DNA from 2 places in the Ensifer sp. 22460 genome. Region 2 is predicted to be linked to the other one. Evidence: predicted binding sites of a transcription regulator. Region 2 holds the regulator's gene; the other holds the start of a gene.

Region 1 (3,403 bases), on a different contig from region 2:
CCGCCGGCGCAGCAGCTGCAGCCTGTCATCGGCGACGTCTGCCAGTCGCTGATGGAGGCCGGGGCCCTGCTGGTTCGGATGTCGGGCTCAGGCGCCACTTGCTTCGGCATTTTCGACAACGGTGAGCGTGCGGCTGCGACAGCGCGTACTCTTTCGGAGGCGCAGCCCGGCTGGTACGTTCTCGCCTGCAACACGATAGGAAGAGGCAAGTAGAATGGCTGGCATCGACGAAAAACGCCCCTTCGTTCCCGTCGGAATTGCTGTCCTCACGGTGTCCGACACCCGCACGCTCGCCGACGACAAATCGGGCGACACGCTGGAGGCGCGGGTGCGCGACGCAGGTCATCGCCTGGAAGCGCGCGCGATCGTGCCGGACGATCGGGCGCAGATTTACGACCAGGTGAAGGCCTGGACGCTCGAACCGACGATCGACGTGGTGATCACGACCGGTGGCACGGGCTTCACCGGCCGGGACGTGACGCCGGAGGCGCTGGAGCCGCTGTTCGAAAAGCGCATGGACGGCTTCTCCGAGGTTTTCCATCGGATCTCCTACGAGAAGATCGGCACCTCGACGATCCAGTCACGCGCAACTGGCGGCGTTGCCAACGCCACCTTCATTTTCGTTCTGCCCGGCTCACCCGGCGCCTGCCGCGATGCGTGGGACGGCATATTGAAGCAGCAGCTCGATTACCGGCACATGCCCTGCAATTTCGTCGAGATCATGCCCCGGCTCGACGAGCACCTCAAACGCGGTTAAGCCCGGATCCTCCACGTCCCATCGCACTTTCGGCCCGTCTGTTACCTTTGGAACTGACAGCCATTTTTCGTGCCTTTAGCGTCCGATCATCAGCCCACCGAAGATCGGACGCCGCACGTTTCTCTTCAGGCTGCAAAGACGCCTCCCCGCCGATATCCCCGGGCGGGGAGAACAAGGGGATACGACGTGCAGCCAGAATGCTGCCCGGCAAGAAATTTACCAGACAAGGTCATTTGAGAGCCACCTTGAGGTGCCGTCCCTGGGACTGGCACCTTTTTAGTGCACGGTGGTCAGGAGCGTCCCGGCGTCGGCTTGCTTTCGGTGACGACCCAGGCCGGAACGAGCTCCGTCGAGAGTTTGCGGACCGCCCGGACATTCGTCATGTCGCCGAGGCATCGATTGCCATCGGCCGCTGCGAGCGCATCATGTTTGTTCACCAGGAAACCCGTTTCCAGCGGCTTTCTTCGCCGGATCAGGCGGCGGAAGAACGGTTTGCGGTGCATTCTGGAATCGGAGAAGCGCGCGGGCGCCCTGTTGAGCGAGACGTATTCGGCAAGCTCGTCGATCCACCGGCCGATCGGACGGGCACCGGGTTCGAGCAGCATCAGCCATTCGCCGCGCGCCGAACGCACGACGTCGCCGAGATTCCAATCGACGTGAAAGCGGCAGCCGGCCGCTTCCGCCACACGCGACGAGCCGTCCTTGGAGCCGTGATCGAGGACAATCACATCACTGACGAGGCCCTCCACGGCGCCGGCGACGAGCACCGACAGCGTCTGCACCAGCTCGGCTTCGTTGTCCCGCGTTTCCATGATGATCGTCAGCATAGCCCGTCCTACCGCATCACACTCACAATTGCTACATGCACTGCTGGCTTGGCTGAAAACCAAACCGGGGAGCACGAAACTCCAAACGTACTGCTCCCGCTTTTTGTTCTTGAATTGTTCTCGTATTCGCGATAGGAAAATAATCAGAACAAAACGGGATCAAAGATCTGATTCCGGGGAGATTCCAATGAACGAGCTGTCTCAGATCAGGCAGGGTGCGCTTGCGCCCGCCAATACGGCAGATGTCGCCGAAGCGATGATGAGCGCAACAGGCTTGCGGATCGATATCGACCGCCGCCGCGGACGCGGCGCCGGGCTCAACACGTCCGGCCGCTTCGAGCCGCAGGCGCGGGAAAGCTTCGACGACGGCTGGGAAAGCCTGGAAGATCTGCCCCCCTTCAAGACCGAAGTCCAGGTCGAGAAGCCGCGGACGGTGATCACCCGAAATGAATCTCCCGATATCTCCTTTGACCGTTCGATCAACCCCTATCGCGGATGCGAGCACGGCTGCATCTATTGTTTCGCCCGCCCCACACACGCCTTCATGGGCCTGTCGGCGGGTCTGGATTTCGAGGCGAAGCTCTTCGCCAAGCCGGATGCCGCGCGGCTCCTGGAGCGCGAACTGGCGCGACCGGATTACAAGGTCAGGCCAATCGCCATCGGCACCAACACCGATCCCTATCAGCCGATCGAAAAGGAATGGCGCATCATGCGCCAGATCCTCGAAGTGCTGAGGGACGCCAACCACCCGGTCATGATCGTCACCAAATCGGCGATGGTCACCCGTGACATCGACATCCTCGCGCCAATGGCCGAGAAGGGACTGGCGCGGGTCGGCATTTCAGTCACCACGCTCGAGCGCAAGCTGGCGAGGACAATGGAGCCCCGCGCCGCAACGCCGCCCAAGCGGTTGGAGGCGATGCGTGCCATTGCCGAGGCCGGCATCCCCGCCGGGGTTCTCGTCTCTCCGATCATCCCGGCGCTCAACGACCATGAGATCGAGCGGGTTCTCGAAGCGGCAAGGACGGCCGGTGCGACGGAGGCGAGCTATGTGCTGTTGCGCTTGCCGCTCGAAGTCAGCCCGCTGTTTCGTGACTGGCTTCTGCGCAACTATCCGGACCGCTACCGCCACGTCATGTCGCTCGTCCGCTCCATGCGTGGCGGCAAGGACTATGACGCCGAGTTCGGCAAGCGCATGAAAGGCGCCGGCCCCTATGCCTGGCAGATCGGCCGCCGCTTCGATCTCGCCACCAAGCGCCTCGGCTTCAACCCGACACGCCGCCAGCTTCGCGACGATCTGTTCGTGCCGCCGCTCGGAACGGGGGTGCAGCTCTCGCTTCTTTGAAGGTTTTCCGGAATGGCCTGCGTGATGGCTGTTCCGGGTTTGTGGCCAGCGATAGGCACCGAGGATGCCCGGGGGCAATGGGGGAGTTTTCGTTACCGCCCCTCAGGCAACCCGGTGTGAACGCTAGAAGGTCGCAAAACAGTTCCGGTGCCCCGCCCCCGCCTGGGGCATCGGCCATCCCCCCGTCCGCCGCCGCACTCGGACCTGGGGGCTTGAAGAGAATCGGTCGATCATGCGAATTAGACTTATGTCTCGCAGGTCGTCCGATTCTCCCCTTTTTCCCGATATCATCGAAGCACCCGATTTCAGTTTTGAACTCTCGGCAAGAGGTGATGGATTCTGGCCGGTCGCCGGCGCCGATGAAGCTGGTCGCGGTCCGCTCGCAGGACCGGTCGTAGCGGCTGCGGTCATTCTCAATCCCGACGCCATTCCCGAGGGCCTCGATGACAGCAAGAAGCTCAGCGCGCAGGCGCG
Region 2 (3,403 bases):
GTCCCGTGGCCATCAGACAGCTCACCAACCCGAACAGCAATCTACGCATGCAAAACCCCCGTTTGCCCGCATTTTGATAGGTCGCCGCGTGACTGTCGAGGGTGGGTGACCCGCAACCCATGCAAAATCTTAGGAATATTCACCTCTCGCAGCGGAACGACGCTCACGCCAAAGATCACATGGCAAAGGGATCTTTCGACGACTTGGTCTGGCCGCCACCAGCAAAGGGGTCATTGTTTGGCGCATTCCCGCCGGCGCCCGCAAACGGATCGGCGGCCGCCCCCTGCCCGCCGTTTGGCATCAACGCAATCACCGCCTCCTGGCATTTGAACATCTCGCTGACGGCCTTCATCGAATCGCGCAGACTGAGGCTCGCCACGACGCGCCCTTCGAACGCCAGCGCCAGCGTGTTCTTGCGCACGAATTCGGTGAAGAAGTCGGTGTTGGAGAAGTTGACGACCAGAGCCTTCGAGCCTGTGAGGTCCACGCCGAACGCGACAGCCGGCCACTGGCGGCCACGGTCGAGCTGCAAGGCGACGTCATACTCCCGCTGCGGCTCGATCGATTTCCAGTCGGCATTGCCGATCGAAAGAAACGCCAGGTTCGCCGATCCTCTCGGATAGAAGCCGATTCGAAGGATCATTCCGCCGTCGTAGCTCGTCGCCGCATAGCACGAGCCGCCCAAGGACGGATCGGAGCCCACCGTCCAGGCATTGACCTCTTTCCAGATATTCGAACGCCCTTCTTCAGCTGAGGCCGCTCCGGCCGCCACCAACAGACCGAGAACCGCCAACGACAATCTACGCATGCAACCACCCCATTTTTCCCGCAAAGTTATCGTTTTTTTACAACCTGTCGAGACGGTGCGACATCTTCACAACACGGATTTGTGCACGCCGGCAGCGAGGCCGCGACTTGGCGCAACCCAAGCGATTGCGGCAAGGACGGCGCGCCAGGCTGAGGCGGCTTTGCCGCTGTGTGCCCCTGGCGCAAAACGGCCACAGCCTGCACTCAAAGAGCTGTTGAACACATGACAGTGATCGCCAAGCTTGCTGGACTTCGGAACGAAAGCGCGGTTCACATCGTTAACCGCCCCGTAGTCCCACCCTTGCATCAAAGTGGACGATCACCGTGCTTGCCGCCCTGCTTCTCGCTTCGATAGTCGCATCGCCCAATATGCCTGACGTCAAGCTCAGCGCCGCCACGGTGGACGAACTTCAGACCGATTTCGAGAGCGCCGTGCCGTGCCATCAGATCGATGGACGCAAGGTGTGGAAGGGTGCGATCGCGTTCTACATCCAGTCGTTCGTCTATGATGGCGACAGGCCGGTCGCGACCGATGCGGCGGACGCCGTACTTCCAGAAGACAACAGCGCCGAGACGGTGAAGGAATTCGAAGACGCCTGCGCCGCCACGCAGCCGGCCTAGCCTCTTTGCACGAAAACGCTCGCGATTCGTTCGAATCGCCGTGCCGTCGCGCAATGCGCTACGCCGCCGCCCTCCGTTTGGGCACGATCATCGCCCAAACCCGCTCTGCTCCCGTAAAAGTGACCAATCGACACGCACAGACGCGCCAATTGTCTGAATTCACGGAATTTTAGGCACTTGCGGAACACATATGGAACAGATAGTGTCTGTTCTTGATTTGTTTCACGCCTCTGGGAGCGACGTGCCATGCTGACCCGCAAGCAACAGGAATTGCTTCTCTTCATTCACGAACGCATGAAGGAGTCAGGCGTCCCACCATCATTCGATGAAATGAAGGATGCGCTCGACCTGGCGTCGAAGTCCGGCATTCACCGTCTGATCACGGCACTCGAAGAACGCGGGTTCATTCGCCGTCTGCCGAACCGAGCCCGCGCGCTCGAGGTCATCAAGCTTCCGGAGGCTTACGCATCCAGCCAGCAGCAGCCCCGCCGCGGCTTCTCGCCCAGCGTGATCGAGGGCAGCCTCGGCAAGGCGCCAGCGGCCGCTCCTGCCGCACCGCCGAAGCCCACGCCCGTGGCCGACAACACATCGGTTTCCGTGCCGGTCATGGGCCGCATCGCTGCCGGTGTGCCGATCTCGGCCATCCAGAACAACACGCACGACATTACCGTTCCGCTCGACATGATCGGCAACGGCGAACACTACGCTCTCGAAGTCAAGGGCGACTCGATGATCGAAGCCGGCATCTTCGACGGCGACACCGTGATCATCCGCAATGGCAATACGGCCAATCCCGGCGATATCATCGTGGCGCTCGTGGATGATGAGGAAGCGACGCTGAAGCGCTTCCGGCGCAAGGGCGCATCGATCGCGCTCGAAGCCGCGAACCCTGCCTACGAAACGCGGATTTTTGGGCCCGATCGGGTGAAGATCCAGGGCAAGCTCGTCGGGCTGATGCGCCGCTACCACTGATTCCGAGGTAAATCTGGCATCCGACCGAGCCTCGCCACCGCTTGCGGTGGCGAGGCTCTGTTTATTGATGGCGACCTGAAGGCGCGCCTCTTATTCGTGGATGGTGTACTCGCCGAGCTCGCAGAGGTCCTGCATGTCTTCGGTCGTATCGAGGTCGGAGCCTTCTTCGAACTCGAAGCGCATGTCGTACTTGCAGACCTCCCGGCCGTCGGCGATGGTGATCTCCATGTCTTCTCCGGGGTTCAGCACCTGCCGGCCGAAAACATCGTCTTCCCACTCATTGACACCCACAGGCGACGTATAGAAGTTCGTCAGCACTGCGTTGGTGTTGTTCTTCAGCTTGAAAACCAGATCCTCCGCCCGCGCCTCGAATGTGGTCGCAGCGAAGAGGGCCAAGGCCGTCAGGACAAGTTTCGTCTTCATATATGCCATTGCCTCCGTTTTGATGATGACGGACGCTACCGATGCGGCTGATGTCAGCGGAGTCATCGTTCCCCCTCTACCGATTTCACCGAAGCGATAAGATCCAACGGATAGCTAATGGACGTGGCTTGCGCGGGCGTGGGGAGGCAACCATGCAATCGCTCTGCCCCGAGGCAGAACGTCTATCCACACTAAAATGAGGTGAGAGTTTTTGGAGGCCTCGCCCGGAATTGAACCGGGGTACAAGGATTTGCAGTCCTCTGCGTCACCACTCCGCCACGAGGCCTCACAGCTCGGATAACCGAGCGTTGGCGCGGATTTAGAATGATTGCAGAAAAACCGCAAGAGGCATTTTCCGAAAAACGCGCCGTCGATTTGTAAGACGGATACTTTCCACAGAGCGATCGCGAACCTCCGCCGATCGCATCTGGGGTGGCCTCAACACCAGGGCGTCGCGTGTCCTGTCCACGGCCGCACCAGTCCCTCGGATACGAGCACACGCCCGATAGACTGGTCGCCGCGGGTGACCAGCCGCAGCTTTTCACCGGCCTTGGCATCCTGACGGCCGCTCGCCGTTTCC

What was found. The regulator LexA, encoded in region 2, represses DNA repair genes until DNA is damaged. The targets are predictions, from matches to a motif close to TGTTCNNNNTGTGTTCNG.
Region 1: the regulator LexA is predicted to act here: its motif matches at 1,689-1,706, upstream of ACTJKM_RS01390 (PA0069 family radical SAM protein).

Annotation. Positions count from the first base shown of each region.
Region 1 is NZ_JBQENZ010000001.1:280,934-284,336, forward strand. Features, by position in the region: gene ACTJKM_RS01375 (4-(cytidine 5'-diphospho)-2-C-methyl-D-erythritol kinase) at 1-213, shown strand, start outside; gene moaB (molybdenum cofactor biosynthesis protein B) at 215-757, shown strand; gene ACTJKM_RS01385 (hypothetical protein) at 1,048-1,584, opposite strand; gene ACTJKM_RS01390 (PA0069 family radical SAM protein) at 1,772-2,929, shown strand; gene ACTJKM_RS01395 (ribonuclease HII) at 3,177-3,403, shown strand, end outside.
Region 2 is NZ_JBQENZ010000008.1:242,493-245,895, forward strand. Features, by position in the region: gene ACTJKM_RS12880 (hypothetical protein) at 1-13, opposite strand, end outside; gene ACTJKM_RS12885 (hypothetical protein) at 176-808, opposite strand; gene ACTJKM_RS12890 (hypothetical protein) at 1,132-1,428, shown strand; gene lexA (transcriptional repressor LexA) at 1,675-2,400, shown strand; gene ACTJKM_RS12900 (hypothetical protein) at 2,491-2,823, opposite strand; tRNA gene ACTJKM_RS12905 (tRNA-Cys) at 3,036-3,109, opposite strand; gene ACTJKM_RS12910 (thermonuclease family protein) at 3,262-3,403, opposite strand, start outside.